DNA from 3 places in the Pseudomonas sp. 05N431 genome. Region 2 is predicted to be linked to each of the others. Evidence: predicted binding sites of a transcription regulator. Region 2 holds the regulator's gene; each other region holds the start of a gene.
What was found. The regulator sigma-54, encoded in region 2, starts transcription at its own class of promoters, with help from an activator protein. The targets are predictions, from matches to a motif close to ANTGGCATNNANNTTGCTNT.
Positions count from the first base shown of each region.

Region 1: the regulator sigma-54 is predicted to act here: its motif matches at 7,776-7,795, upstream of AC1DIG_RS24845 (pilin).
Region 3: the regulator sigma-54 is predicted to act here: its motif matches at 2,917-2,936, upstream of AC1DIG_RS17510 (circularly permuted type 2 ATP-grasp protein).

Region 1 is NZ_JBFTMN010000019.1:34,080-44,162, forward strand. Features, by position in the region: gene acs (acetate--CoA ligase) at 1-1,016, shown strand, start outside; gene AC1DIG_RS24820 (oxygenase MpaB family protein) at 1,080-1,952, shown strand; gene AC1DIG_RS24825 (class I SAM-dependent rRNA methyltransferase) at 2,127-3,143, shown strand; gene AC1DIG_RS24830 (DUF748 domain-containing protein) at 3,250-6,192, shown strand; gene AC1DIG_RS24835 (DUF2845 domain-containing protein) at 6,195-6,494, shown strand; gene AC1DIG_RS24840 (BON domain-containing protein) at 6,680-7,036, opposite strand; gene AC1DIG_RS24845 (pilin) at 7,311-7,727, opposite strand; gene pilB (type IV-A pilus assembly ATPase PilB) at 7,954-9,654, shown strand; gene AC1DIG_RS24855 (type II secretion system F family protein) at 9,658-10,083, shown strand, end outside.
Region 2 is NZ_JBFTMN010000006.1:122,250-132,332, forward strand. Features, by position in the region: gene AC1DIG_RS13180 (BolA family protein) at 1-139, opposite strand, end outside; gene AC1DIG_RS13185 (STAS domain-containing protein) at 254-559, opposite strand; gene AC1DIG_RS13190 (MlaC/ttg2D family ABC transporter substrate-binding protein) at 556-1,215, opposite strand; gene mlaD (outer membrane lipid asymmetry maintenance protein MlaD) at 1,227-1,694, opposite strand; gene mlaE (lipid asymmetry maintenance ABC transporter permease subunit MlaE) at 1,694-2,491, opposite strand; gene AC1DIG_RS13205 (ATP-binding cassette domain-containing protein) at 2,491-3,300, opposite strand; gene AC1DIG_RS13210 (KpsF/GutQ family sugar-phosphate isomerase) at 3,578-4,552, shown strand; gene AC1DIG_RS13215 (KdsC family phosphatase) at 4,552-5,076, shown strand; gene lptC (LPS export ABC transporter periplasmic protein LptC) at 5,084-5,656, shown strand; gene lptA (lipopolysaccharide transport periplasmic protein LptA) at 5,643-6,188, shown strand; gene lptB (LPS export ABC transporter ATP-binding protein) at 6,188-6,913, shown strand; gene AC1DIG_RS13235 (RNA polymerase factor sigma-54) at 7,095-8,588, shown strand; gene hpf (ribosome hibernation-promoting factor, HPF/YfiA family) at 8,698-9,006, shown strand; gene ptsN (PTS IIA-like nitrogen regulatory protein PtsN) at 9,019-9,483, shown strand; gene rapZ (RNase adapter RapZ) at 9,486-10,083, shown strand, end outside.
Region 3 is NZ_JBFTMN010000009.1:222,013-232,095, forward strand. Features, by position in the region: gene AC1DIG_RS17500 (transglutaminase family protein) at 1-516, opposite strand, end outside; gene AC1DIG_RS17505 (alpha-E domain-containing protein) at 513-1,463, opposite strand; gene AC1DIG_RS17510 (circularly permuted type 2 ATP-grasp protein) at 1,476-2,885, opposite strand; gene AC1DIG_RS17515 (ribonuclease E inhibitor RraB) at 3,188-3,529, opposite strand; gene AC1DIG_RS17520 (hypothetical protein) at 3,741-3,977, opposite strand; gene AC1DIG_RS17525 (START domain-containing protein) at 4,116-4,721, opposite strand; gene AC1DIG_RS17530 (YkgJ family cysteine cluster protein) at 4,763-5,017, opposite strand; gene AC1DIG_RS17535 (translation initiation factor 2) at 5,185-5,688, opposite strand; gene AC1DIG_RS17540 (aminotransferase-like domain-containing protein) at 5,781-7,220, opposite strand; gene AC1DIG_RS17545 (OmpA family protein) at 7,421-8,233, opposite strand; gene AC1DIG_RS17550 (DUF4398 domain-containing protein) at 8,230-8,586, opposite strand; gene AC1DIG_RS17555 (substrate-binding periplasmic protein) at 8,596-9,420, opposite strand; gene AC1DIG_RS17560 (electron transfer flavoprotein subunit alpha/FixB family protein) at 9,502-10,083, opposite strand, start outside.

The DNA of each region.
Region 1 (10,083 bases), on a different contig from region 2:
CCGGCCACAGCTACATCGTCTATGGGCCGCTGGCCAATGGCGCGACCACCCTGATTTTCGAGGGCGTGCCAAGCTACCCGAACAGCTCGCGGTTCTGGCAGGTCATCGACAAGCATCAGGTGAACATCTTCTACACCGCACCCACCGCCTTGCGGGCCCTGATGCGCGAAGGCCTGGAGCCGTTGAAAGACAGCTCGCGCGCCAGTTTGCGGCTGCTGGGCAGCGTCGGCGAGCCGATCAACCCGGAAGCCTGGGACTGGTATTTCAACGCGGTCGGCGAGCAGCGCTGCCCGATTGTCGACACCTGGTGGCAGACCGAAACCGGCGGCATCATGCTCAGCCCGCTGGTCAGCTCACAACGAATCAAACCCGGTTGCGCGACCCAACCGATGTTCGGCGTGCAACCGGTATTGCTCGATGAGCACGGCAAGGAAATCAGCGGCGCCGGCAGTGGCGTACTGGCGATCAAGGCCAGCTGGCCGGGGCAAATCCGCAGCGTCTACGGCGACCCGCAACGGATGGTCGACACCTATTTCAAACCCTATGCCGGTTACTACTTCACCGGTGACGGCGCGCGACGCGATGAAGATGGCGATTACTGGATCACCGGACGCATCGATGATGTGATCAACGTCTCCGGGCACCGCATCGGCACCGCCGAAGTTGAAAGCGCACTGGTGCTGCATGACAGCATCGCCGAGGCTGCGGTGGTCGGTTATCCCCACGACCTCAAGGGTCAGGGCATCTACGCCTTTGTCACACCGATGAACGGCATCGAACCCAGCGACGCATTGAAGAAAGAACTGCTGGCCCACGTCAGCCAGGAAATCGGCAGTTTCGCCAAACCCGATCTGATCCAATGGGCACCGGCCTTGCCGAAAACCCGTTCGGGCAAGATCATGCGGCGCATCCTGCGCAAGATCGCCTGCAATGAGCTCGACAGCCTGGGTGACACTTCGACCCTGGCCGACCCCAGTGTGGTCGCAGGGCTGATCGACAAGCGCCTGAACCAATGATCTGTTCACCCAAGCGCGGCCGCTGGCCGCGCACTTTTTAAATGCCGTAGCCACAGAGTTGTCATGGAATTCATCCGTAGCCGTATCGAAACCCAGATCATGAGCCTGTCCGGCCTTTCGCTGGGCAAGCTCGACCTGGAAAACCCCAAGGGCGATCCCGGGCTCTTCGGCCCCGATTCGGTGAGCTGGCAAGTGCATGGCGACTTCAGCAGTATGCTCATCGGCGGCATCAGCGCCTTGATGCTGCAAGCCCTGCACCCGCTGGCGCTGGCCGGGGTCTGGGACCACTCGAACTTCCGTGAAGACATGCTCGGCCGACTGCGCCGCACCGGGCAGTTCATCTCCGGCACCACCTTCGGTTCGCGTCAGGACGCCGAGTGGCTGATCGAGAAAGTGCGCACCATTCACCTGCAAGTGGTCGGTACCGCACCCGATGGGCGCCCTTACGCCGCCAGCGATCCGGAGCTGCTGACCTGGGTCCATGTGGCCGAGGTCAGCAACTTCCTCGCTGCGCATTTGCGCTACCGCAATCCGGATCTTTCACCCACCGATCAGGATCGCTACTACAGCGAGATCGCCTTGGTCGCCAAGCGACTGGGCGCCCGCGATGTTCCGCGCTCACGGCGGGAAATCAGCGAGTACCTTGAGCGAGTTCGCCCACAACTGCTGTGCGATGAACGCAGCCGCGAAGTGCTGCGGTTGCTCCTCGCTGCACCGTCACCCAGCCGTCTGGCCAGGCCCTTTGGTGGGCTGATGATGCAAGCGGGCATCGACCTGCTGCCCGACTGGGCCAGTGACATGCTCGGTGTCCACCAGAATCCGCTGCAACGCAAACTGATTCGCGCCAGCGTCAATCGCAGTGCACCGATGCTGCGCTGGGCGGTGCGCAATGGTTCGGTGCAGCGGGCCAAGCGGCGGATGGGCCTGCCAGGCTGAAAAAGAGCTTAAGAGCATCGCGAGCAAGCTCGCTCCCACACTGGATTGTGTTGTACGCAAAATATAGAACCAACAAAGATCTCCTGTGGGAGCGAGCTTGCTCGCGATGGCAGCACCTCGGTCCCGCGCCAAGCTGTTAAACTCTCGCGCCAAATTCCCCAGCAAGGCGCGTCCATGTCTTCCTTGAATCAGGCGCTGTGCGCCGCCCTCGATCATCGCCAAGACTTGCTCGCTACTCTGCACTCGCAAGGCACCGACTGCTATCGGCTGTTTCATGGCAGCCAGGAAGGTGCCGGCGGCCTGACTGTCGACCGTTACGGCCCGCAACTGCTGGTCCAGAGCTTTCACCAGTCGCTGGAACGCGATGACTTGCTCGCGCTGCACGCGATCATCAACCAGCATCTCGGCCTGGACACCCTGCTGGTCTATAACGACCGCTCGCGGGGTAACTCGCGCATCGATCGCGAAGACACGGTCTACCGCGCCGATGAGGCCGCACTTGCCGACATGGTCGGCCACGAATGGGGCCTGAACTACCGGGTCCGTGCTCGCCACGCCGGGCAGGACCCGCTGCTGTTTCTCGACCTGCGCAACGCCCGCGGCTGGGTCAAGGACCACAGCGCCGGCAAAAGCGTGCTGAACCTGTTCGCCTACACCTGCGGCGTCGGCCTTTGCGCCGCGGCTGGTGGGGCACGCGAGGTGTGCAATCTGGATTTCGCCGAGGGCAACCTGGCCGTCGGCCGCGAGAACGGCCAGCTCAACCCGCAACTGCCGACCATGCAGTTCGTACAGTCCGATTACTTCCCGGCCATCCGCCAACTCGCCGGCCTGCCGATCAGTCAGCGCCGCGGGCAGAAACTGCCCAGTTACCCGCGCCTGGAACAGCGTCAATACGACCTGGTCCTGCTTGATCCGCCAGCCTGGGCCAAGAGTGCATTCGGCACCGTCGATCTGTTGCGCGACTATCAGAGCCTGCTCAAGCCGGCGCTGTTGACCACCGCCGAGGACGGCGTGCTGATCTGCTGTAACAACCTGGCAAAAGTCAGCATGAATGACTGGCGTGAGCAGGTGCTGCGCTGTGCAGAAAAAGCCGGGCGCCCGGTGCGTGACTGGAAAGTGCTGACACCCGGCAGCGACTTTCCGTCGATGGATCAGCAGCCGCCGCTGAAAACCCTGATCCTGCAACTCTGAGCTCTCTCGAAAAAACCAGACAATTGCTGTTCAAGGTGATTGCTTCGGAACCAGAATCGCATGCCATACTCCAAGGCACTCCCGATTCCGATAGTTGAAGCCGAACATGCCCAAAGGATTGATTCGCGCCATCGGCGCCTTGTTGATTGCCGTCGCCCTTTACAGCTTGTTGGGGTTTCTGATTTTACCGGGCATCGCCTTGCGGATCGCCAATCAACAATTGGCCAACTACGCGGCGGTGCCTGCGCACATTCAACGGATCGAACTCAATCCTTTCAGTCTTGAACTGACCGTGTGGGGCCTGAACATCGGCGAGCCGGGTAAGGAACAGATCGCCTTCGAGCGCCTGTACGCCAACCTGCAGATCGATAGCCTCTGGACCCGCGCACTGCACCTGATTGATGTACAGCTGGACAAGCCGAAAACCGAGATTCTGTTCAACAAGGACGGCAGCCTGAACCTCACGCAATTGTTCAAGTTGCCAGCCAGTGAGCCGACGCCCACTGACCCGAACGCCAAACCCTTCCCACTGCGCATCGACCACATCAATCTGGCCGGTGGTAATGTGCACTTCCAGGACCTGCGCCCGAGCGAGCCGATCGAATTCCTGTACGACACGCTCAATCTGGAGTTGAACAACCTCAGTACCCTGCCCGACGACAACGCCGCCATGACCCTCGTCGCAGCTGGCCCGGCGGGTGGCCGGATCGACTGGACCGGCCACATCAGCCTGGTGCCCATCAGCTCCGAAGGCACACTGAAAGTCACCGACGGCAAAATGAAATCCTGGTGGCCTTACGTGCGTGACGCATTGCCGCTGGTGCTCGAAGACGGAACGCTGAACCTGAGCACCGATTACAAGTTCAACCTGACGCAGGGAACCGAACTGCTGCTGAACAACGCCTCGGTCAGCGTTGCTCCGTTCGCCATCAAGGCCCCGGATGGCCGGCCGCTGGTGCGCCTCGAACGTCTGGACGTCAGCGAGACCACGGTCGATCTGGTCAAGCAACAAGTGATCGTCGGCAAGATCCGCAGCCAGAAGCTCGAAACCTGGGCCGCCCGTGAAGCCGATGGCCAGCTCGACTGGCAGAAACTCTTCGCCAGCCAACCGGCCAAACCGGCCACAAAACCCGAGTCAACCAAGGCCCCGGCGGCGGCCGACTCACCGCAACCAAAACCCGATCCAGCAGTGCCGAGCAAGCCTTGGCAAGTGCTGCTCAAGGATGTCGAGCTGCGCAACTATCAAGTGCACTTGGCCGACCGTCAGGCCCAACCGGCGGTGGCACTGGAGCTCGGCCCGCTAAACGTCGACGTGAAGAATTTCGATAGCCTCAATGGCTCGCCGTTCTCCCTCAAAGTCGATACCGGCCTGGGCAAGCAGGGCAAGATTCTTGCGGACGGCGAGGTCAACCTTGCGCCGATCAGCGCCAAGCTCAAGGTCCAGACCAAAGACATCGACCTGCGCGTCGCCCAGTCCTATATCAATCCGTTCATTCGTCTGGAGTTGCGCTCCGGGATGCTCGGCAGTGACCTGGCGGTTGACCTGAAAAGCACCGACCCATTGGCGTTCAGCGTCACCGGCCGCGCTCAGGTCGATCAACTGCACACCCTCGACACCCTGAAAACCCGCGACTTCCTCAAGTGGCAGCAAGTGGTGGTCGAAGGCCTGAATTACCAACACGGCGACAGCCTGTCGATCGACAAGATCAACCTGCAACAGCCGTATGTGCGCTTCATGATCAACGATGACCGCACCACCAACATCAATGACCTGCTGATCCCGCAATCGCCCGACAACGGCAGTAAAACCGCCGCCGCGAAACCTGCTGCAAGCAAAGACAAGCCACTGGGTATCCACATCGGCGCGATTGCGATCAACGACGGTTCGGCGAACTTCGCCGACTTCAGCCTGACACCAAACTTCGCCACCGCGGTTCAACAGCTCAACGGCCAGATCGGCACTATCGACAGCCGCCAGGTCAAACCCGCCGCCGTCGACATCAAAGGCAAAGTCGACCGCTACGCCCCGGTGACTATCAAGGGCAGTGTCACCCCGTTCGACCCGATGACCGCGCTGGATATCGCCACCAGTTTCAAACGCGTTGAACTGACCACTCTGACTCCCTACTCCGGCAAATTCGCCGGCTATCGGATTCGCAAAGGCCGGCTCAATCTCGACCTGCACTACCAGATCGTCAAAGGCCAGTTGAAAGCCGAAAACAAGGTGGTGGTGGAGCAACTGCAATTGGGCGAAAAAGTCGACAGCCCGGACGCCGTGAGCCTGCCGCTGAAGCTGGCCATCGCCTTGCTCAAGGACAGCGATGGCAAAATCTCTATTGATCTGCCGATAACAGGCGATCTGAACAACCCGCAATTCAGCATCATGCCGATCATCTGGCAAACCCTGCGCAACCTGATCGTGCGCGCGGCCGAGGCGCCCTTCAAGCTCATTGGCGGGCTGGTCAACGGCAGTGGGGCCGAGGACCTGGGCAGCGTGTCGTTCGCACCCGGCTCAAGCGAGCTGGGCAAGAACGCCGAGTCGGCGCTCGATACCCTGGCCAAAGCGCTCAAGGAACGTCCGGCCCTGCGCCTGGAAATCGAAGGCACCGCCGCCGAGAAAAGCGATGGTCCCTTGATTGCCGAACAGCGGCTGGAACGTGAATACCAGTACAACTACTACAAAATGCTCCAGCGTCGCGGCGACAAAGTCCCTGCGCAAGCCTCGTTGCTGGAAGTCCCGGAGAAAGAAAAAGGTCCGTTGCTGGAAGCCATCTACCGCACGCGCCTGAAAACCCAGCCACCGGCCGAATGGACGCAATTGGGCAAAGAGGAACGCACCGCCAAACTGCGCGAAGGCGTGATCAAGTTCTGGTCTTCAGACACTGCGCTGCTACGCCAACTGGGTCAGGATCGCGCCAGCACCATCAAGGACTACCTGGTCGACAAAGCCCAGCTGGCCGATGACCGGGTGTATTTCGTTGACGCTAACCTGGGCGAGCCCGAAAGCGATGGCCGAGTCGTCACGCCCATGCACCTGGACGCGGAGTAAGCATGAATAGCCGATTGCTGATCAGCCTGGCACTGGCGTTCTTCGCCAGCCAGGTGCAGGCCCAGACCGATACCTTGCGCTGCGGCAGTCAGTTGATCAGCCTCGGCGATCGCACAGGTGAAGTACTGCACAAATGTGGCGAGCCGGTTGCGCGTGATGCGCTGGGCTACAAACGCAGCGCCAATCGCCGGGAAGAAGTCCCGGTTGAGGAATGGACCTACGGTCCGAACAGCGGCATGTACCAATACCTGCGCTTTGAAGGCAACCGCCTCGTACGGATCACCAGCAAACGCGGTAGCTGAAGTTACGACTATCCCATGTGCCAATGTGCCAATGTGCCAATGTGGGAGCGAGCTTGCTCGCGATAGCTGACCAACATTCAACATAGAGGTTGAATGGAGAGTTGCCATCGCGAGCAAGCTCGCTCCCACATGGGTTCTACAGCGCTCTCAAGATTCCCTTCTCCCGGCTCAGGAAACCCTGGTTCTTACTGGGTCATCAGGCCATCAGCCGATACGGCTTTGACGCCTTTGATTTTCTTGGTGATAGCGACGGCCATATCTTTCTGAGACTTGGTCACGGCTACTTTCGACGATAGAGAAACTACGCCTTTGTTGGTTTCGACTTTGATGTCGGTGCCAGGAATCCCCTTCTCGGTGACCAGATCGCTTTTCACTTTAGTGGTGATCCAGGTATCGGAAGTCGCTTCCTCGGCCTTGGTCATTTCACCGGCAGCCACCACCATCGGCGACTGTGTGGTTTGAGTGGTCTGCGCAAATGCAGCGTTGGCCATGGTCAGGGTCAGAACGGTTGCAGCGGCGGCAGCGATAGCGAACGTCTTCATACGAGTAACTCCTGTTCTTCCAGAAAGTCTGCTGCATGCCTTCTCAGCAGGGTTAACAGAGATAGTGCGAAGCCTGTGCCAACTTCCCGCAACCAAATAAGTCTATACAAATCAATAAATTACAAAAAAATCAAACCCCTGGAATCATGCAAAATGCATGACCCGGGCATTGTCGACATGCAAGTTGCGGGTTTTATCGATTGACCGCGGGCCCATCGAACAGTGAAAAAAAATGCCTCGCGTCCGTAGAGGCGAGGCATTGATTGATGCGAGATCAGGCGCCAGTGCAACCCTTCGGCGCGTAGTCCTGCAAGGCAGTGGTCGCGCAGGACCAGCCGTTTGTAGCATCACGAGTCAGAGTGATGGTTTTACTCAACACAGGCGCTGGCGCATTCACCAGCGTGCACACAATGGTGCCGGCCCCTGTGGCTGCAGTGCCTGTCACCACCAGAGTGCAATTGCTGGTCGCCGCAGCGCCGCCAGGCCCCACGTTCGCCGTGGTCGGCGCAGTCCCTTGATTGATCACATCCTCATACGGAACCTTCATCGCCGAAATCTCGGCCAGTCCGGCGGTGAGCTTGGCCCGCGCCTGATACTTGGAATACATCGGCAACGCGAACGTCGCCAGAATGCCGATGATCGCCACCACGATCAGCAGCTCGATGAGGGTAAAACCTTTTTGATTATTCATATGAACAGGCTCCTTGCATGAGGCGAAATCTCATGTCCTGAACCAGTCACAGCACAGCACGTGCCAAAACCAGCGCCCCCTGTTTACAGGGTGTCAGATCGGTAAATGTCCGGCACCTACCCCGAGGAACCGCACTATCTGACATTTTTTGTCACCTCAAGAGTGCTGGTGGGGTTCCATCCGTTGACTAGGCTATAAGTCTGAACTGTCCGTGGCTGGTATTCGAATGAATGACATCAACCTCAGCGGCCTGGCCAAGCAATTGGTGCTGGCCGAACTGCTCACTGACCAAAGCGCGCATCAGGCGGATCAGCAAGCCCACCGCAATCGCATTTCCCTGGTCAGCTATCTGGTACAGAACAAACTGGTGAGCAGTCGCCAGGTTGCGGAAATTGCCTCAGAGCATTTCGGCGTCGCCTTCCTCGACCTCAACTGTCTCGACAAAGACTCCCAGCCCAAAGACCTGGTCAGCGAAAAGCTGATTCGCCAGCACCACGCCCTGCCGCTCTGGCGGCGCGGCAATAAACTGTTCGTGGGCATTTCCGACCCGAGCAATCAACAGGCGATCAACGACATCCAGTTCAGCACCGGCCTCACCACCGAAGCGATCCTGGTCGAAGACGACAAGCTCAGCGACGCCATCGACAAATTCTTCGACAGCCACAGCACGGGCCTGGAAGACATGGCCGATGTCGATCTCGACGGTCTGGACATCGAAGCCGTCGACGACCAGCGCCAGGACGCTGTCACCGGCCAGGACTCCGACGATGCCCCGGTGGTGCGCTTCGTCAACAAGATGCTGCTGGACGCAATCAAGGGCGGCTCCTCGGACCTGCATTTCGAACCCTACGAAAAAACCTATCGGGTGCGGGTACGGACCGACGGCATGCTGCGCGAAGTCGCCAGACCGCCGATTCAACTGGCCAACCGCATCGCCGCACGCCTGAAAGTGATGGCCAGCCTGGACATTTCGGAGCGCCGAAAACCCCAGGATGGGCGGCTCAAGATGCGCCTGTCGAAAAGCAAATCCATCGATTTTCGGGTCAACACCCTGCCAACGTTGTGGGGCGAAAAAATCGTGATCCGGATTCTCGACCCCTCCAGCGCACAGATGGGTATCGATGCGCTGGGTTACGAGCCCGCCCAGAAAGACCTGTACATGGCGGCGCTCAAGCAACCTCAGGGGCTGATTCTGGTCACCGGACCGACCGGCTCGGGGAAAACCGTGTCGCTGTACACCGGGCTGAATATCCTCAATACCGTCGACATCAATATCTCTACCGCCGAAGACCCGGTGGAGATCAACATGGAAGGCATCAACCAGGTCAACGTCAATCCCAGGCAGGGCCTGGATTTCGCTCAGGCGCTACGCTCATTTCTGCGCCAGGACCCGGACGTGATCATGGTCGGCGAGATCCGCGACCTGGAAACCGCCGAAATTGCGATCAAGGCTGCGCAAACCGGGCACCTGGTGCTTTCCACCCTGCACACCAACAGCGCGGCTGAAACCCTGACCCGCCTGCACAACATGGGCATCCCGGGGTTCAACATCGCCACCGCCGTGCACTTGATCATTGCCCAGCGCCTGGCTCGCAAGCTGTGCAGCCACTGCAAAAAACCCCTCTCGATTCCCGACGAAACACTGATCAAGGAAGGTTTCCCACGGGAACGCATCGGCTCCTTCACGATCTACGAACCCGTCGGTTGCGATCACTGCAACAACGGTTACAAAGGACGAGTCGGTATTTATGAAGTGGTGAAAAACACCCCTGAGCTGCAACGGCTGATCATGGCTGAAGGCAACTCTCTGGAAATCGATACGCAGATGCGCAAGGACGGCTTCAACGACCTGCGCACCTCGGGCCTGCTCAAGGCCATGCAGGGCGTCACCAGCCTTGAAGAAATCAACCGGGTCACCAAGGATTGAGTCATGGCGGTCAAAGCAATCAAGGTCAATCTGTACGCCTGGGAAGGCACCGACAAGAAAGGCAGCAAAATAGCCGGCGAGCTCAGCGGTCATAACCCGGCCTTGATCAAGGCGCAGCTACGCAAACAAGGCATCAACCCGAGCAAAGTGCGGAAAAAAAACACCTCGCTGTTCGGTTCCGGCAAACGTATCACGGCGCTGGACATTGCCCTCTTCACCCGGCAAATGGCGACCATGATGAAAGCCGGCGTGCCCTTGCTACAGTCGTTTGACATCATCAGCGAAGGCTTCGATAACCTGAACATGCGCAAGCTGGTGGAAGAGGTGAAACAGGAAGTCGCCGCCGGCAACAGTTTCGCCGCCGCGCTGCGTAAAAAACCGCAGTACTTCGATGAACTCTACTGCAACCTGGTCGACGCGGGCGAGCAG
Region 2 (10,083 bases):
CCGGGCTCAATGCCGCCAGTTCATCGCTAATCACGTTCAGCTGAAAGTTGCAGCCTTCGCCCTCAACTTCTACCTGTACTGATAAAAGAGTCTCGGACAGCTTTCCTTCAAGAAAGCTCTTCACTTCGTTGGCCTGCATGCTCAACCTCAATCGGCGCCCTGTGCGCGCGGGTCGGACATCATACAAAAAAGCCCCGCGCCTGCGAACCCCGCATAGCAGGACTCTGACGGGGGGCTTCTTTATAGATGATAGTTAGGGGTGTGCCAACAGCTCGGTCAATTCGCTGACCTGAGCGATTTCACGCATGTCGTCAGGCAAGGCACGAATGCTCAACGCCTTGCCCGCCGCTTGCGCGTCACGCATGAAACACAGCAACAACGACAAACCGACGCTGCTGGACTTTTGCACACCCGAGCAATCAACCACCAGGGCTGGCGCCGTGCTCGACTTGATCAAGGCCTGGCCCTGCTTGCGCAACGCCGGCCCGGTACGGTAATCGAGTACGCCGCTGAGCTTCAGCTCACCGGCCTCGCCCATGCTGACAGCCGACTCACTCATTGGGCGGGCTTCTTCTGAGTCGTTTCTGCTTCGGTCTTTTCCTTGGCTTTGGCGACTTCACCGGCCCAACCATTGATGGTCGCGTCCAGGTTATTGCCATTGCGCTGCATCGCGTCGCTGAACTGATCACGGAACAGCTTGCCAATGTTGATGCCGTTGATGATCACGTTACGCAGCTTCCACTCGCCATTGATCTTTTCGAGTGTGTAAGACACAGGATAGATCGCGCCATTGCTGCCTTTGACTGTCATGCCAACGCTTGTACGGTCTCCCGACTCATCCTTGGCAGGGTCGACGGTAATGCCCTGATTGTTGTACTCGAGCAAGGCATTGCCATAGAACTGGAAGAGCCCGCGCTTGAAGTTATCTTCAAAGGTCTTCATTTGCGCAGGCGTGGCTTTTTTCGAGTATTTGACCGTCATGATGCTCTTGGAAATGCCCTCGGCATCCACCACGGGCCCGACGATGCTGTTCAAGGAATCGTAAAAGCCTTTCGGATCCTGCTTGTACTTCGCTTTATTCGCCGTCAGGTCGGCGAGCAACCGATTGGTGGTGTCCTGCACGATATCGTGCGCGGACTGCGCAGCCACGGCGTTACCCATGAAGGGCAAGACCGCCAGTAATACCAACAGGCCACGTCGCAAGGTTGAGATCATGAAAAAACTCCTTATTTGGCGTCTTTGCTAACGGTATTGAGCAGGAATTTACCGATCAGGTCTTCGAGCACCAGCGACGACTGCGTGTCATGGATGGTCCCGCCATCCTTGAGTAGAGACTGTTCCCCACCCACGCTGATACCGATGTATTTCTCACCCAACAGGCCTGCCGTGAGGATAGATGCAGTGGAGTCAGTCGGCAGATTATCTACGCGCTTTTCCAGCTGCATGGTCACTCGTCCGGTGAAGCTGTCGCGATCCAGATCGATTGCCGTGACCTTGCCGATGGTCACACCGGCCATGGTCACTTTTGATCTGACCGTCAAACCGGCGATATTGTCGAAATACGCATAAAGTTTATAGCTGTCGGTGCTCGAAACAGGGGACAGTCCACTGACCCGCAGGGCAAGCAACACTAAAGCCAGGATGCCAGCCAGCAAGAAAAGGCCGACACCGATTTCCAGGGTGCGGTTTTGCATCAGAAATCTCCAAACATCAAGGCAGTCAAAATAAAGTCCAGGCCGAGGATGGCCAATGAGGCGTACACCACGGTTTTGGTGGTGGCACGACTGATCCCTTCGGAAGTGGGTTCACAGTCGTAGCCTTGGAATACGGCGATCCAGGTCACGACGAAGGCAAATACAATGCTTTTAATGATGCCATTGAACACGTCGCCGTCGAACGTCACGCTGTTTTGCATGTTCGACCAGTAGGAACCTTCATACACACCCAACCAGTCGACGGCCACCCAGGAACCGCCCCAGATCCCGACCACGCTGAAAATCATCGCCAGCACCGGAAGGGAGATGAAGCCGGCCCACAGACGAGGGGCAATGATGTACTTGAGCGGGTCGACGCCAATCATTTCCAGACTGGATAACTGCTCGGTGGACTTCATGTTGCCGATCTCGGCGGTCAATGCAGAACCGGCACGCCCGGCGAACAGCAACGCGGTCACCACCGGCCCCAGTTCACGCAACAGTGTCAGCGCAACCATCTGCCCAACCGCTTGCTCCGAACCGTAGCTGGACAAAATGTTGAAGCCTTGCAGCGCCAGCACCATCCCGATGAATATCCCGGAGACCACGATGATCACCAGGGACATCACGCCGACCGAGTGCAACTGTTTGACCAGCAAGCCAAATGCGCCACTGACACCACCACGCCCCAGCAGGGCGTGAAACAGGAACAGTGATGAACGGCCGAGCACCGCGACGCTGTCGATGCCGGCCTGGCCGAATCGACGAACTCTCTCTATTAGTGAAATCTTGCGCATCAGCGCTTCCCCAGAAGATCTGCGCGGTAATCCGTCGCTGGAAAGTGGAACGGTACCGGCCCGTCTGGATCACCCTTCATGAATTGGTGAATCCGCGGATTATCGGAGTTCATCAGTTCATCGGGAGTCCCCTGCCCCAACACCTGCCCATCACCTACGACGTACAGGTAGTCGGCAATACTCGCGGTTTCGGCCAGATCATGGGAGACCACGATACTGGTGATGCCCAAGGCGTCGTTAAGCAGGCGGATCAGGCGCACCAGAACGCCCATGGCGATTGGGTCCTGCCCCACAAAAGGTTCGTCGTACATCAGAATTTGCGGATCGAGGGCAATGGCCCGTGCCAGCGCGACACGGCGCTTCATGCCGCCGGACAACTCATCGGGCATCAGGTCGATGGCACCACGTAACCCTACCGCCTGCAATTTGAGCAAGACGATGTCACGGATCATTTCATCCGGAAGCTGGGTATGAACACGCAACGGAAAGGCGATGTTTTCGAAAACATCGAGGTCCGTGAACAGCGCGCCGCTCTGAAACAGCACGCCCATATGCTTGCGCGCATCGAACAGGTCGCTACGAGACAGCGTGGGCAAATTTTGCCCGTTGACCCACACTTCGCCACCTGAAGGGCGCAACTGCGCGCCCATCAGGCGCAGCAGCGTGGTTTTTCCGCAACCGGAAGGTCCCATGATGCCGGTAACCTTGCCGCGCGGAATGCGAATATCGACATTATTGAAAATGCTGCGCGCGCCGCGCTTGAAGGACACACCCTTCAGCTCGACCGCGTAGGCGTTATCGGCACTCATCTAAACTCCTTGCGATGCAAGCCTCTCACTCGGACGCCGGGCTCCCTGCCGAGAGCACACAACATCCTGGGCAGGCCGAACTGGCGACGAACTATATCACTGCTAATACAATGCGCCCAAGGCCGAAGCCCGCAGCGTTCAGCATCAAGACAGGCAAAAAGACCCAAGTTTCAGCGTTTGCGGGGGTCGCCTGAATAAAGCACGACGAACTAACGTGAGGGATTTGCTCATTACCGCTATAATCGCCGCCTTTTCATCAGGCTATACGATTTCTGACATGAGCCAATCCAGCGACCTGATTCAATCAGCACAACGCACCATCCGCCTCGAGCTTGAAGCCGTAGAAGGCTTGCTGCCCCACATCGACGCAGATTTCGTACGCGCTTGCGAGATGATTCTGGCCAGCAAAGGCCGCGTAGTCGTGGTCGGCATGGGCAAATCCGGGCACATCGGCAACAAGATTGCCGCCACCCTCGCCAGCACCGGCACCACGGCCTTTTTCGTGCACCCGGCCGAAGCCAGTCACGGCGACATGGGCATGATCACTCGCGATGACATCATCCTCGCGCTGTCGAACTCCGGTTCCACCAACGAAATCGTCACGCTGCTGCCACTGATCAAGCGTCTGGGCATCAAGCTGATCAGCCTGACCGGCAATCCTGATTCGCCGCTGGCCAAGGCTGCCGAAGTGAACCTCAATGTTCATGTCGAGCACGAAGCCTGCCCGCTGAACCTGGCACCGACCTCCTCCACCACGGCGGCACTGGTAATGGGTGATGCACTGGCCGTTGCCTTGCTCGAAGCCCGCGGCTTCACTGCCGAAGACTTCGCGTTTTCACACCCCGGCGGCGCTCTGGGTCGCCGGTTGTTGCTGAAAGTCGAAAATGTCATGCACGCGGGCCAGGAATTGCCGCAAGTCGTGCGTGGCACGCCGCTCAAAGACGCGCTGATGGAAATGACCCGCAAGGGCCTGGGCATGACCGTGGTACTGGAAGCTGACGGCAAACTCGCCGGCATTTTCACGGACGGCGACCTGCGCCGCACGCTGGACCGGACCATCGACATCCATCAAGCCATCATCGACGACGTCATGACCCCTCATGGCAAGACTGCCCGCGCCGAAATGCTTGCTGCCGAAGCCCTGAAAATCATGGAAGACCACAAAATCAACGCACTGGTGGTGGTCGACAGCGAGGACCGTCCGGTGGGCGCCTTGAACATGCACGATTTGCTGCGTGCAGGAGTAATGTAATGAGCGCGGACCTGCTGCAACGCGGCAAAAACATCAAGCTTGCGGTTTTCGACGTCGATGGCGTGCTGACCGACGGTCGCCTGTACTTTCTCGAAGACGGCAGCGAATTCAAGACCTTCAACACCCTCGACGGCCAGGGCATCAAGATGCTGATGGCCTCCGGCGTGACGACCGCCATCATCAGCGGACGCAAGACCCCGGTGGTCGAGCGACGCGCCAAAAACCTTGGCATTCCTCACCTGTATCAGGGCCGCGAGGACAAACTGGTGGTGCTCGACGAGCTTCTGGCACAACTGGGCCTAAGCTATGAACAGGTTGCCTATCTGGGTGACGACCTGCCGGATCTGCCGGTGATTCGCCGCGTTGGCCTGGGCATGGCAGTGGCCAATGCCGCCAGCTTCGTCCGCGAAAACGCTCACGGCGTCACTCAGGCCCGTGGCGGCGAAGGTGCCGCTCGCGAGTTCTGTGAACTGATCCTGCGCGCCCAGGGCAACCTTGAAGCGGCTAATGCCGCGTACCTATGAGCCACTTATGCTGAGCAAGAAGATTCGCAACATACTGTTTTTCGGGGTCATTGCCGCGTTGCTCGCGGCCGTTGGCTACTGGAATATCAGCCCGGAACGCTTTCTCGACAAGCCGGTAGCGCACGTCGACGAGAATCAGATCGACTACTACGCCATCAACGCCCACAGCGTGCAGTACCTGCCCGATGGCAAATTGCAGTACGACTTGACGTCCGACAAGGTCGAGCATGTCAAAGCGACCGACATCACCCTGCTGACCAATCCCGACCTGAACATGTATCGGGGCACCGTGTACCCCTGGCACGTCCAGAGCGAACGTGGCGAAGTCAATTCAGGCGGCACTGAAGTTGAATTGATCGATTCGGTACGTATCGCACGCACCGACGAACAGAACCGCCCGATGCTGATTACCAGTAGTCGTATGACTGTATTCCCGCAACAGCAATATGCGCAGACCGAGCAAGCCGTTAGAATCGACGGCGCTGGTGGTGTATCGACGGGTAACGGAATGAAAGCGTATTTGAAAGAAAGCAGGATACACCTGCTATCGAACGTAAGAGGACAGTATGAGGCTCGTTAAAACTCTCCCTATTTTGCTCAGTCTGGGCGCAGCACTGGGAAGCGTGAGCGCCTGGGCTCTGCCGAACGATAGCCAGCAACCCATTCGCATTCAGGCTGACGATGCTCAGCTGGACGACAAGAATGGCGTGGCCACCTACAAAGGTGACGTGATCATTACCCAGGGCTCGATGATCATCAAAGGCAACACCGTGACCATCACCCGCACCAAGGCCGGCGACATCGATGTCGTGACCTCGGTGGGCAACCTGGCGTATTTCGAGCAGCTGCAAAAGCCGACCGACACGAAACCCGTCCAGGGCTATGGGGTGACTATCCAGTACCATGCTGCGCAAAACCGCATCGTACTGATTGACCGCGCCAAGGTGATCAACGAAGGCAACACTACCGAAGGCGAGAAAATCGTCTACGACACCGTCAAGCAGGTTGCTAACGCAGGCCGCGCTACCGGTTCATCGGTGACCGCTCCACGCCCACGGGTCGATATGGTTATCCAGCCGAAAAAGAAAACCGACGAGCAGAAGGCCCAGTAATGGCAACTCTGAAAGCCCAGCATCTGGCCAAGAGCTACAAGAGCCGCCAGGTCGTGCGTGACGTCAGCCTGTCGATCGACAGCGGCCAGATCGTCGGCCTGCTAGGCCCGAACGGTGCCGGCAAAACGACCTGCTTCTACATGATCGTGGGCCTGGTCCAGGCCGATCAGGGTCGCGTACTGATCGACGACCTCGACGTCAGCCACCAGCCAATGCATGGTCGTGCACGGGCAGGGATCGGCTATCTGCCACAAGAAGCGTCGATCTTCCGCAAACTCTCGGTTGCCGACAACATCATGGCCATCCTCGAGACCCGCAAGGAACTCGACAAGGCCGGTCGTCGCAAAGAGCTGGAAAGCCTGCTGCAGGAATTCCACATCAACCACATCCGCGACAACCTCGGCATGAGCCTTTCCGGTGGCGAACGTCGCCGTGTGGAAATCGCTCGCGCCCTGGCCACGGCACCGAAATTCATCCTGCTCGACGAACCTTTCGCCGGCGTGGACCCGATTTCGGTGGGTGACATCAAGCAGATCATTCATCACCTCAAGGCCAAGGGTATCGGCGTGCTGATCACGGACCACAACGTTCGTGAAACTCTGGACATCTGCGAAACCGCCTACATCGTCAACGACGGGCAACTGATCGCCGAAGGCGACGCCGAAACCATCCTGGCCAACGACCTGGTCAAGGAAGTGTATCTGGGCCATGAGTTCCGCCTGTAAGCACTGAGGTGTCTGGTCAGTCGCCGGAGCGCTTGCCCCAATAAAACTATACGTATTTATTGTTACAGCGCTCTAGGCAAACACTTCAGTTTCAGGCATATAATTTGCTTATGTTTGGCGCTCCGGCGCCCTGTAGTGGATGGCGCATGTGCGCCGGCGAATAAGGTGTTAAGCCCCTGCCATGAAACCATCGCTAGTCTTGAGAATGGGCCAGCAGCTGACGATGACACCGCAGCTGCAACAGGCCATCCGCCTGCTCCAATTGTCGACCCTGGACCTGCAACAGGAAATCCAGGAGGCACTGGAGTCCAATCCAATGCTCGAACGCCAGGAAGAAGGCGACGACTTCGATAACGCCGATCCGATGGCGGACAACATCGAGCAGAAACCCAACACCGACATCCAGGAACCCTCCTACCAGGAAACCGCGCCGACGGTCGATAACCTCGAGGAAGGCGACTGGAACGAGCGCATCCCTAACGAACTGCCGGTCGACACCGCCTGGGAAGACGTTTACCAGACCAGCGCCAGCAGCCTGCCGAGCAACGATGACGACGAATGGGATTTCACCACTCGCACGTCCGCCGGCGAAAGCCTGCAGAGCCATCTGCTCTGGCAATTGAACCTGGCGCCGATGTCCGACACCGATCGGCTGATCGCGGTGACCCTGATCGACTGCATCAACAATCAGGGCTATCTGGACGAAACCCTCGAGGAAATCCTCGAAGCCTTCGATCCGGAACTGGACATCGAGCTCGACGAAATCGAAGCCGTCCTGCATCGCATCCAGCAATTCGAGCCGGCCGGTATCGGCGCACGCAACCTTAGCGAATGCCTGTTGCTGCAATTGCGGCAATTGTCCGCCAAGACCCCTTGGCTGGCCGAGGCCAAGCGCCTCGTCATCGATTTCATCGACCTGCTGGGCAGCCGCGACTACAGCCAGCTGATGCGCCGCATGAAGCTCAAGGAAGATGAGCTGCGCCAGGTCATCGAACTGGTGCAGAGCCTCAACCCGCGTCCGGGCTCGCAGATCGAGTCCAGCGAAGCCGAATACGTGGTACCTGACGTCATCGTGCGCAAAGACAACGAGCGCTGGCTGGTAGAGCTGAACCAGGAGTCGGTTCCGCGTCTGCGCGTCAACCCGCAGTACGCCGGCTTCGTCCGTCGCGCCGACACCAGCGCCGACAACACCTTCATGCGCAATCAGTTGCAGGAAGCGCGCTGGTTCATCAAGAGCCTGCAAAGCCGTAACGAAACCCTGATGAAAGTCGCCACCCAGATCGTCGAGCACCAGCGCGGCTTCCTTGAGTACGGCGATGAGGCCATGAAGCCGTTGGTCCTGCATGACATCGCCGAAGCGGTCGGCATGCACGAGTCGACGATTTCACGGGTGACCACGCAAAAATTCATGCATACCCCACGCGGTATTTATGAACTGAAATATTTTTTCTCCAGCCATGTCAGCACCTCCGAAGGCGGTGAATGCTCATCCACAGCGATTCGCGCAATCATCAAAAAACTGGTTGCTGCGGAAAATCAGAAAAAGCCGTTGAGTGACAGCAAGATCGCTGGTTTACTGGAGGCACAAGGCATTCAGGTGGCCCGCCGCACCGTCGCCAAGTACCGCGAGTCCCTGGGGATCGCGCCTTCGAGCGAACGCAAGCGGTTGATGTGACGGGCTACGCCATAGCGTTCCAGGGTGTGTTCGAAAGCTTTTCGGACACGCTCTAGTGGCAGGCAAGCCAGCCTGCCGCCTTATGCACTGGCAACGAAGGAGAAGCTGTATGCAAGTCAACATCAGTGGACACCAACTGGAAGTGACCGAACCCCTGCGCATCTACATCGGCGAAAAGCTCGACCGATTAGAAAGGCATTTCGACAAGATCACCAATGTGCAGGTCACGTTGACCGTCGAGAAGCTGCTGCAGAAAATCGAAGCCACGCTGCATATCCCCGGTGGAGAAGTGGTCGCCAACGCTGAGCATAACGACATGTATGCCGCGATCGACGCCCTGACCGACAAGCTGGATAAACAACTCAAAAAGCATAAGGAAAAGACCCAGAGCCTCCTCCAGGGCGCGACCGGTCGTTAACACTCCCAACCCATGATCCGACTTGAAAACATCCTGACCCCCGGCCGTTCTTTGGTGAACGTGCCGGGCGGCAGTAAGAAGAAAGCCCTCGAACAAATTGCCAACCTGATCGCCCGAGAAGTGCCGGGTCTGGCCATGCAGGATGTCTTCGAGAGTCTGGTCGCCCGTGAAAAACTCGGTTCCACCGGTTTTGGCAACGGCATCGCCATCCCCCACTGCCGCCTCAAAGGTTGCGAGTCGCCCATCAGTGCCTTGATGCACCTGGACGCCCCAATAGATTTCGACGCCATCGACGGTGCTCCGGTCGACCTGCTGTTCGTTTTGCTGGTCCCGCAAGCCGCTACCGATGCGCACCTGGAACTGCTCCGCCAGATCGCCAGCATGCTCGATCGTAAAGAAGTCCGCGATCGCCTGCGCAGCGCAAAAAGTAATGAAGCCTTGTATCAGGTTGTCCTCGACGAGCAGAACGGTCACTAATCATGCGCTTGATCATCGTCAGCGGCCGCTCTGGCTCAGGTAAAAGCACTGCCCTCGATGTACTGGAGGACAACGGCTACTACTGCATCGACAACCTCCCGGCCGGCCTGTTACCGGAACTGGCCGAGCGTGCACTGATTCACACCGAACTGGCGCAACCGCTGGTTGCGGTTTCCATCGATGCGCGCAACCTGCCGAGCCACCTGTCACGTTTCCCGGAACTCCTGGAAGAAGTGCGCAGCCGGCACATTCAATGCGATGTGCTGTACCTGGACGCCGACGAAGAAACCTTGCTCAAGCGTTTCTCGGAAACCCGTCGCCGTCACCCGCTGAGCAACGCCAACCGCTCGCTGGCCGAAGCCATCGAAGACGAGACCAATCTGCTGGGGCCGATTGCCGACCTGGCAGACCTCAAGGTCAATACCACCAATCTGAACCTGTATCAGCTGCGCGATACCATCAAGTTGCGCCTCTTGAACCAGCCAGAGCCGGGCACTGCGTTTCTGGTGGAATCCTTCGGTTTCAAGCGGGGCATGCCGGTGGATGCCGATCTGGTGTTCGACGTACGTTGCTTGCCGAACCCGTACTGGAAGCCGGAAC
Region 3 (10,083 bases), on a different contig from region 2:
CGTGCAGGCAAGAAACGCGTGGGCGTGATCCTGGCAGACCCCGGCGCGCCCGGCGAACGCTTGAGCCGCGCTGGTGTCGACTTCGGTGGAGCCCGGCGTGTAGGTCATGTGCTGGTTGAGGCCATGCATCAAGTCGATCAACGCTGTGCGATCACGCCGTTGGCGACATTGCTTCTCGGCGAATGCACGTAACGCTTCATCCACCTCGGTCAGTCGAGTGAAACGCAAGAACGGCAGCGCCGACTGACTCTCATGCTCAGCCTCACGCAACTCATCGATGTCCACCTGCCCCCGCGCGCCGATGATGATCGCCTCATGGGGCTCGTCCATCGTCAGCACATGCAGGATGTTGCCAAACGGATCGAGTTGCGCGCGCACTGGCCGTGGCAAGTCGAGCTGCCAGCTCAGTACGTGCTGACGCTCGCTGTCGTGAGGCGTCAGTCGCAAATACTGGATGCTTGCCCGCACCTGATCTTCATAGCGATAGGTGGTCTCGTGGCTAATGGAAAGTCTCATGCAGCCTCCAGATAAGAACTGTGTATGGCGTTGCCCAACTGGCGCACCAGCGGGATGAACTCGATCAGCCAGGCGTGCAGGCCTTCGGCGAGAATTTCGTTGATGCCGGTGTAACGCAGCCGCGCATCCATTTCTGCCGCCAGACGTTGCGCGGGGCGGCCATTGACTCCCGGCAGACTGGCGAGGATCTGGTCGATTTCTTCAGTGCAGGCACGCAGCGAGCGCGGTACGTCGGCACGCAGCAGCAACAGCTCGGCGACGTGCCTCGCGCCAGGCGCGTCGCGGTAAATTTCGGTGTACGCCTCAAACGACGACAAGGCCCGCAGCAGTGCACTCCACTGGTAATACGCGTGGGCCGTACCGTCGCTGACCGCCTCGGCCTGATCGCCGGCCATTTCGTAGCGGGCATCGAGCAGGCGCAGCGTGTTGTCGGCCCTTTCGATGAAGGTCCCCAGGCGAATGAAGCGGAAGGCATCGTTACGCATGATGGTGCCGTAGCACGCGCCCCGGAACAGGTGGGAACGTTCTTTGATCCACTCGCAGAAACGGCTCATGCCATAGCGACTGAGGCCCTGTTCGGCGATACCGCGAATCTCCAGCCAGGTCGCGTTGATGTTTTCCCACATGTCGGCGGTGATCCGCCCACGTACTGCGTGAGCACTGGCCCGCGCGGCACCGAGACAACTGTAGATGCTGGCCGGGTTCGCTGCATCCAGGGCGAAAAAGTGCAGCAAGCGCTCGGCGTGCAATTGACCGTGGCGCTCCAGGTAATCGTCCAGCGTGCCGGTGATCAGCAAGGGCATCGCCAATTCGTGCAGACCATCGCCGCGCCCATCCTGCGGCATCAATGACAGCGAATAACTGATGTCGAGCATCCGTGCGAGGTTTTCCGCCCGCTCCAGGTAACGCGACATCCAGTACAAATCCGAGGCAGTTCTACTTAACATGGCAGGCTTCCTTCAATCCTCGACCACCCACGTGTCCTTGGTTCCGCCACCCTGGGACGAATTGACCACCAGGGATCCTTCGCGCAGGGCTACACGGGTAAGGCCACCGGGTACGACCCGGGTTTCGCGGCCAGACAGGACAAACGGGCGCAAGTCGATATGCCGTGGGGCGATGCCGTTTTCGACAAACGTCGGGCAGGTCGACAGGGACAACGTCGGTTGTGCGATGTACGCGTGGGGCTTGGCCTTGATGCGTGCACGGAACGATTCGATCTCCTCTGCCGTGGCAGCGGGTCCGACCAGCATTCCGTAACCACCGGAACCCTGGGTTTCCTTGACCACCAGCTCAGACAGGTTCGCCAGCACGTGAGAAAGCTCTGACGGGTTGCGACACTGCCAGGTCGGCACGTTTTTCAGGATCGGCTCTTCGTCCAGGTAGAAACGAATCATGTCGGTCACGAACGGATAAACCGACTTGTCGTCCGCGACACCGGTGCCGATGGCATTCGCCAGCACCACATTGCCGGAGCGATAGGACGACAGCAGTCCTGGAACGCCGAGCATTGAATCCGGGTTGAACGCCAATGGATCGAGGAAAGCATCGTCGAGGCGACGGTAGATCACGTCGACGGCTTTCGGCCCGTCGGTGGTGCGCATGAACACTTTGTCGTCACGTACGAACAGGTCCGCGCCTTCCACCAGCTCCACGCCCATCTCCCGCGCCAGAAACGCGTGCTCGAAGAACGCACTGTTGAAGCGCCCGGGAGTCAGTACCACGACACTCGGATTGTCCAGCGGGCTGGAGCTTTTCAGCGTGTCGAGCAACAGGTTCGGGTAATGATCGATGGGCGCGATGCGCTGGGCGGCGAACAACTCGGGGAAGAGCCGCATCATCATCTTGCGGTCTTCGAGCATGTAGCTGACGCCGCTGGGCGTACGCAAATTGTCTTCGAGCACGTAGTACGTGCCGTCGCCATCGCGCACCAGATCGACGCCAGAGATGTGCGAATAGATATCGCGATGCAGATCCAGCCCTTGCATGGCCAGCTGGTATTGCTCGTTGGCCAGCACTTGTTCGGCCGGGATGATGCCGGCCTTGATGATGCGCTGCTCGTGATACAGGTCGGCGAGGAACATGTTCAATGCCTTGACTCGCTGAATACAGCCGCGCTCGACGATCCGCCATTCACTGGCGGGGATGCTGCGGGGAATGGTGTCGAAGGGAATCAGGCGCTCTGTCCCCTGCTCATCGCCATAGAGCGTGAAGGTTATCCCGGCACGATGAAATAACAGATCGGCCTCGCGTCGCCGTTGTGCCAAAAGCTCGTCAGGCGTTTCAGCCAGCCAACGGGCGAACTCCCGATAGTGCGGGCGGACCTGGCCGCCAGCGTCGTACATTTCATCAAAATAGGTGCGGATCATGCCGTACTCCTTGTCACCCGGACACCTGGACTTCGCAAGGCCCGTGCCAGCGGCATAAACGCTTTACTATCAATCGGTTGGCTAATCACCGAAGACACGCCGCACCAATCCTGTGCGGCAAATGCCCCAACCTGTTCGCCCCCCGCTTCATTGCGAAGCAATGCTCATGGTCATTACCCGCATAGCCAGAGTTGATTTCACGGCCTGTGTGCGGTTGCGATCCTTTGATTTCTCAATGTCCGAAAACGAAAACGGCCAACCCTGAGGTCAGCCGTTGCTGAGTGTTGTCGCTGTTCATAGTGTTATGCGAGTAGCCCTCGTACCTCCTGCTTGACGCCCCATCCTTCGATAATCCCACCCAAAGGCTCGACCACCGCCTCAAAGTCCTGCTCGAAGTCGCCGATGCCGCCGTAAGTGGCGTACATCACCTTGCTCAACTCCAGATGCCAGGCACCGTCATCACGCACGCTGACCTGCGCATTCAAGGATTCACCGCGAAAATGCCCTGCCGCCCTGCGTGCCCGCTCCTCATCCGGAAAAATGGCGTAGAACTCGATGGGATGGAACCGTGAAAAGTCAAAGCCGCCTTCTTTCATGCGGCGCAACACACTGCTGCTGATGTCTTCTTGATAGGCTGTGCTCATGAAACGTCCTCCTCAAACTGATGGATAGACTTTCCGTACTCCCTGCGCCCGCAACCGAATGGTAAGGGCGATACGGCAATCAGATTGCCGCCGGGAAACAAGCATGTAGCTGACAAGACCAGACCTTAGCGATCCATTCGCTGATCTCGTTTGCAGAGTAGCCCCAACTCAGAGCTGCTGCCAAGGCCTGTTTGCGAGTCGCATCAAGTGGTTATGCAAGTGGAGTGATACTGAGAATTTCAATGCTGTTCTGATCTTTCAGGCTTTTGACGGTCGGATCATCGGTTCGACCCTCCAGATCATTGAGATCGAGCTCGGCCGGGACAGGGAGGAGTTTTGAGCGAATCAATTGCGCGGCCCGCTCCATCGTGGGTTTTTGTTCGCAATCGAATTGCTCCACGGTCTGCACACCGTGATCATCAACGAAGGTGACTTCCCACTTTTGCATCGGTGCCTCCTTGGTAAAACCCACAGATGGGCTTACAACATCTCGACCCCGAATACCGGAAAATCGTTCCTCCTGAATCCATCGGTTTGATATTAAAAAGGCCGCCGGTTGGCAGCCTTATTTGCAAAGAGCACGGAATTACTTCTCGGCGCGTGCTTTCAGGGCTTTCAAGGTATTGAAGGGCGCGTCGACCACAAACTTGTTGGCCAGCCAAGACGGCACGCTACCACCCGGCTCGGTGTGAACCTGATAGGTCACTTCGACCTGATCTGCACCTTTTGGAACAAACTTCCAGAAACCCTGGACCTGGGTGACACGAACAAAGCCTTTTTCTTCAGGAAGGTAGGTCGGTACACCTTCAAGCTTACGCGTCAGGCTGCCATCGGCGCCTTCGACAGTGGTCACGTGCAACACCGAGTCACGCGCCGTCACTGGCCACGGGGTGCTGAACTGAGTGTAGGTCCAGCTTTGATCGCCTTCGTGCTTGAGCAACTTCTGCACCTTGCACTCATGAATCCAGGCACATGCGCCGGGCACATCTTCCTGAAGCGCGCGCAACTTGGCCACGGAGGTCTTCATTACGGTCACACCGCGATAGGCCTTGTACTGGGACCCGGCGACTTCACTCAGGGAAACCTTGATACCGTCCTCATCCTTGGCAGTTTTCCAGTCTTCAGCCTGGGCTGTCGTGGCCAGCAAAACGGTCAAACCACACAACACAGCGATACGATGCAGCGAACCCATAGTCTTATTCCTTATTGTTGAAGTTCCGTTCGTTGAACACACTACGCCGCGGTCATTTGCTCCCACCAACCGATCAACTTGATGGCTTCTTCCCGACTGTTGCCGCACACCTCGACATCCGCCTGAAACGCGCTACAGACCGCCGGCCGTTCAGGCTTGCCGAAAATACTGCACAGATTATCGTCAGACAGTTGCACACAACGTTCTCCCGCCGCCTTGCCGTTTGGCATGCCAGGGATGGGTGTGCTGATGGAAGGGGCAATGCAACAGGCGCCACAGCCTTCACGGCAGTTCATGACGACACGCTCCTGGCGACGGGTAATGTGTTGAATAACGTGGACTAGAGTACCCGCTAAAACAGCCGTTTGAAATTGGCCGGACAGAGGTTTTTCGCTCAAACACGCGTGACTGACCAGTCTCCGACAAAGCGTCAGGTGCGCGGGTCACAGATCAATACGCAATTTTACTGTTTGAACTGGAATTCCAGCGCCGCACCTTCGACTTCCCGGTGCTCTTCTTTGCGCATTTGCAACTGCATTTCGTTGCTGAGCAGGCGACCGTTGAGCTGGAACGGGCTGTCATCCCTGGTTTTTTCACCAAACATGGGCGGAAGTAACGGAGCATGTTTGACCAGCGGAACGGTGCCAACAGGTTGCAACTGCTTGACCATGTCCGACGGCAGGCTCAAATCCAGTGTGGCCGGAGGCAAATACGTGGTTCTGACCACTTCGCTCGCGGATTTTGATTTTGAAGCAATCGGTGGGCGTTTTTTTGATGGCGTCAGCTTCTTTGCCACTTTGGTCTTTTTGACGGGCGTTTGGTTCTTCGTCGGCGCAACGGGCTTCACTTTTGCCTCAGACATACTGACGCCCCCCTTATCCAGAGCGGTCGCAGCCATAGCGCTGCCTGGCATGAAAACGCTCAAGAGGCACGCCAACATCAAACCAGCAGGGAAAATCGCTTTCATGAACACTACAGCGCTAACGGCAGAGGGCCATATGCTCGCTTGTTGTAAGGTCCCTGACAAGCTCGCATAACAATCCAGCCCCCCGATGTGCGTCAAAAGCCGCTTGCCGTCTCCTGACAAAGCTGAGTGGCCAGCATCCCGAGTGTCATCAGCGCCCGCTCGGCTTCACGATTCCACGGCGTGCCGCAGTTCAAGCGAATGCAGTGATTGAATTGCTCGGTGTTACTGAAAATCAACCCCGGCGCAATACTGATGCCCTGCTGCAACGCACGTACATGCAGTTCCTGCGTATTGACCCGCCCCGGCAGGCTGACCCACAGAATGAAGCCGCCTGTGGGCCGGGTTATCTGCGTTCCCTCAGGAAAGTACTGCTGCACCGCCAACTGGAAAGCGCTGAGATTCTTGCGGTACTCCTGGCGGATGTAGCGCAAATGGCGATCATAGCCGCCGTTCTCCAGATAGGCCGCAATCCCCATCTGCGTCACGCTGCACGCCGAATGGGTGCTGAAGGTCTGCAGGCGCTGGATTTCCTGCTGGTATTTGCCGGCAATCATCCAGCCGATGCGCACACCGGGTGACAGGGTCTTGGAAAAACTTGAGCAGTAGATGACCCGATCCAGTCGGTCATAGGCTTTCAGCGATTTGGTGCGGCCTTGCTCGAACATCAACTCGCCGTAAATATCGTCTTCGACAATCTGGATATCGAAGTCCGAAGCCAGGCGCAGCAGTTGTTTTTGCCGCTCTTCCGGCATGGTGCCGCCCAGCGGGTTGCTCAGGCGCGTGGTCAGCACCAACGCCTTGATCGACCACTGGTTGGCCGCCAGCTGCAAGGCTTCCAGGCTCATGCCTGTCGCCGGGTCACTGGGGATCTCGATGACTTTCAAACCCAACAAATCGGCGAGCTGCAACAAGCCGTAGTAGGTCGGCGACTCAGCCGCGATCAGATCGCCGGGACGCGTCAGGACGCGCAACGACATTTGCAGCGCATCGACGCAACCATGGGTGATGACCACTTCCGATGGGTCGACCACTACACCGGCATCACGCATGCGGATCGCCACTTGGCGACGCAACGGCTCAAACCCAGGGCTGAACATGTAACTGAACGCCCGCGGGCTGTGGAACCGCGTGACCTTGGCCAATTGCTGGTGCAGTGCCCGTACCGGCAGATAATCGACACTCGGCACCGCCGCGCCCAGCGGGAACACCCCTTCGCGACGCGACTCGACCAACACTTGCTGAATGATACTGCTGCGCGTGACCAGACCTGGACGTTCGACACGCGCGATATCCGGCGTCGGCGCGGTCAGTGCCGGGGTCTGGTGGACGTAGTAACCCGACTGTGGACGTGCGCGAATCAGCCCCTGATCTTCGAGGTTGGCATACGCCTGAAGCACCGTCGCGTGGCTGACATTGAGCTGCGAACTCATCTTGCGCACTGAAGGCACGCGTTCGCCGGGCTGATAGACACCACGCCGGATATCCTCAGCCAACTGCTGAGCAATACGTTGATAGAGCAAGAGATTGGTCATGACGCAGCACTCGATTTCACGGGCATTTTATTCTTGTGTGAAACATTACCGGAACAGTTTAGAAGTGTACTGGGACAGTTACCACAATAGTCGACCGTACAGTGCAGTGACAGCAAAAACTGTACTGTTTTGAGAGCCATTTCGCAGGTATAAAAAAACCCGGCACCACTGAGGGGCCGGGTTTTCCAGTAACGCTGACCTTAGCGGGCAGCGCCGAGCTGGCCTTTTTCGTCGGAGAACACAATTTCGACCCGGCGGTTCTGCGCACGCCCCCGCTCGGAAGCGTTGGCCTCTACCGGGTATTCGTCGCCGTAGCCTTCGACCTGAATGCGCTTATCTTCGATCCCCAGATCGATCAGCATGTCCGCCACCGACTGGGCGCGATCGCGAGACAGCTTGAGGTTGTCCTGCTTGCCGCCGGTGCTGTCGGTATAGCCTTCAATACGCACAACACGCTTGGGGTTGAGTTGCAGGAACTGGACAATTTTCAATACGGTGCGATTCGCCGAGTTTTTCAGCTCGGCTTCACCGGTGTCGAACAGAACATCCCCCAGGGTCATGACCAGACCGCGATCGGTCTGGGTCGTAGCCAGGTTGATGATTTGCTCTTCCAGCCATTTACCCTGTTGTTGCACGCTGAGCAGTTTGTTCTCGCGCAACGCCAGCTGCAAACGCTGACGCTCCAGTTCAAGCTTCACCCCGCGTTCGTCATTCAGCGCTTGCTCGGTGTGCTGACGGGCAATTGCGCTGTAACGCTGACTCAGGTAAGCGTAATGCTTAACATCCGGGCCGCTGCCCCAGTAGGTCGACAGGCGATCAGCCCGCGCAAGGGACTCACCTGCCCGAATCACGTCCTTGGGCGCGATGCGCAGCACATTCGAATCTTCCTTGACCTTCTGAAAATCAGCGCTGGCTTGTTGCAAAGCCGCTGCGCTGTGTTGACCTGCGCAGCCGGCAAGCCCCGCGCAACCCACCAGCAGCAAACCGCCCAGAATGGTGTTTTTCAGGCTCATTGGGCATCTCCCAGCTGCTTGCGCAGGCGAGTGATGCGGGTATTGAGCACGTTCAGTTTTTCCTGACTTTTCACTGTCAGAACCTTGGCCTCGGCCAGACGTGCGTCCAGCTCTGCCTGTTCGGCCTGCATGCGCGCATCCTTGAACGCTTGAGTGGTCATGTCGGCTTGAGCCTGAGCGAATTTGCCTTCGGCGAGTTTCAACTCTGGCACATCTTCAGTCGTTGCCCCGACAGCGGCGGCCTGTTCCAGGGCCCGTTCGGTCAAACGCAATTGTTCATTCGGCGCCGGATCGGCAGCACAACCCGCCAGGGCCATAACGGCCAGGGCAGCGAAAAGAGGTCGAAGAGTCACTAAAAATCCCTACTGTTTTGGGGTGCTGACGGGTTGCTGCAAGTGTGCTTTCCAGCGCTCCAGATTGCGCTGCAGCACGGCCTCCGTCAGGCCGGACGCGGGCAATTCTGTCATCTTTTTCGATAACTGTCCGCGTAACCATGGATCGTTGCAGGCAGAGTTGCGGGAAATGGCGAGGAACAGACCCGGCCGGTCGATTGGCTGCGGATACGCTTGCACATCGTTGGCCATGCCCAATGTCTGTGCCATGGCCATCCCGGTGTAACGCCCGGCGAGCACATAGTCCGCCTCACCCATTAGCAACTTCTGAAAAGCCTGTGTCAGGTTCGGCAGGCTCATCAAGGTCAATTGCTCTTGTGCGTACGCCTCGAACGGTTGTGTCAAACGAGCCTTTGCCGAGACGGCGCCGACATGCCCGCGCAAATCCTGTGCCTCGTTATAGACCCATGCCGAGCCCTTGCGAGTCCAGACCAGATAGTCGTTTTCCAGCAACGGCGGCTGGATGTAGTCCAGTGACTCGAGTTGATTGTCCATAAGAGGTGCATCGGCCAGCATGTCGATACGCCCGCTACGCACTTCATCCAGCGCCCGGGATCGATTGCCGGCGTACAGCAACTCGACCTTGATCCCCAACTCCCCCGCCATCTGCTGCAACAAGTCGGCACTGGTACCGATCAAGTGCGTCGGGTCTTGCGGGTCTTGCCACAGATACGGTGGGGCATCCGGACTGCCGGTCACCACCAGACGCTCGCATTTGCCCGCAGCGACTGACAGCGAGGGCAAAGCCAGCAGGCTCAGCAGCACCCAGAAGCCACTCAAGCAACGCAAATCCATGGCGTATTTCCCCACACTCAAATCGCAGACAATAAAAAGCCCGGCCAAAAGGCCGGGCTCTTTATAAGTCAAGCCGCTGGATTAGACCAGCTTCTCAAACTCTGGGATCGCTTCGAACAAGTCCGCCACCAGGCCGTAATCGGCCACCTGGAAGATCGGCGCTTCTTCGTCCTTGTTGATCGCAACGATCACTTTGGAGTCTTTCATGCCGGCCAGGTGCTGGATCGCGCCGGAGATACCGACGGCGATGTACAGCTGTGGCGCAACGATCTTGCCGGTCTGACCGACCTGCATGTCGTTCGGTACGAAACCTGCGTCGACCGCGGCGCGGGAAGCGCCAACAGCAGCGCCCAGCTTGTCGGCCAGAGCGTACAGGTGCTTGAAGTTGTCGCCGTTCTGCATGCCGCGACCGCCGGAAACGACGATCTTGGCAGCGGTCAGTTCCGGACGATCGGACTTGGCCAGTTCTTCGCCGACGAAGCTGGAAGTGCCAGCGTCGTGAGCAGCAGCAACCGCTTCAACGGCAGCCGAACCACCTTCGGCGGCAACCGGGTCGAAACCGGTAGCACGCACGGTGATGACTTTTACCGACGCGTTGGACTGAACGGTAGCGATGGCGTTACCGGCATAGATTGGGCGCTTGAAGGTGTCAGCGCTTTCAAC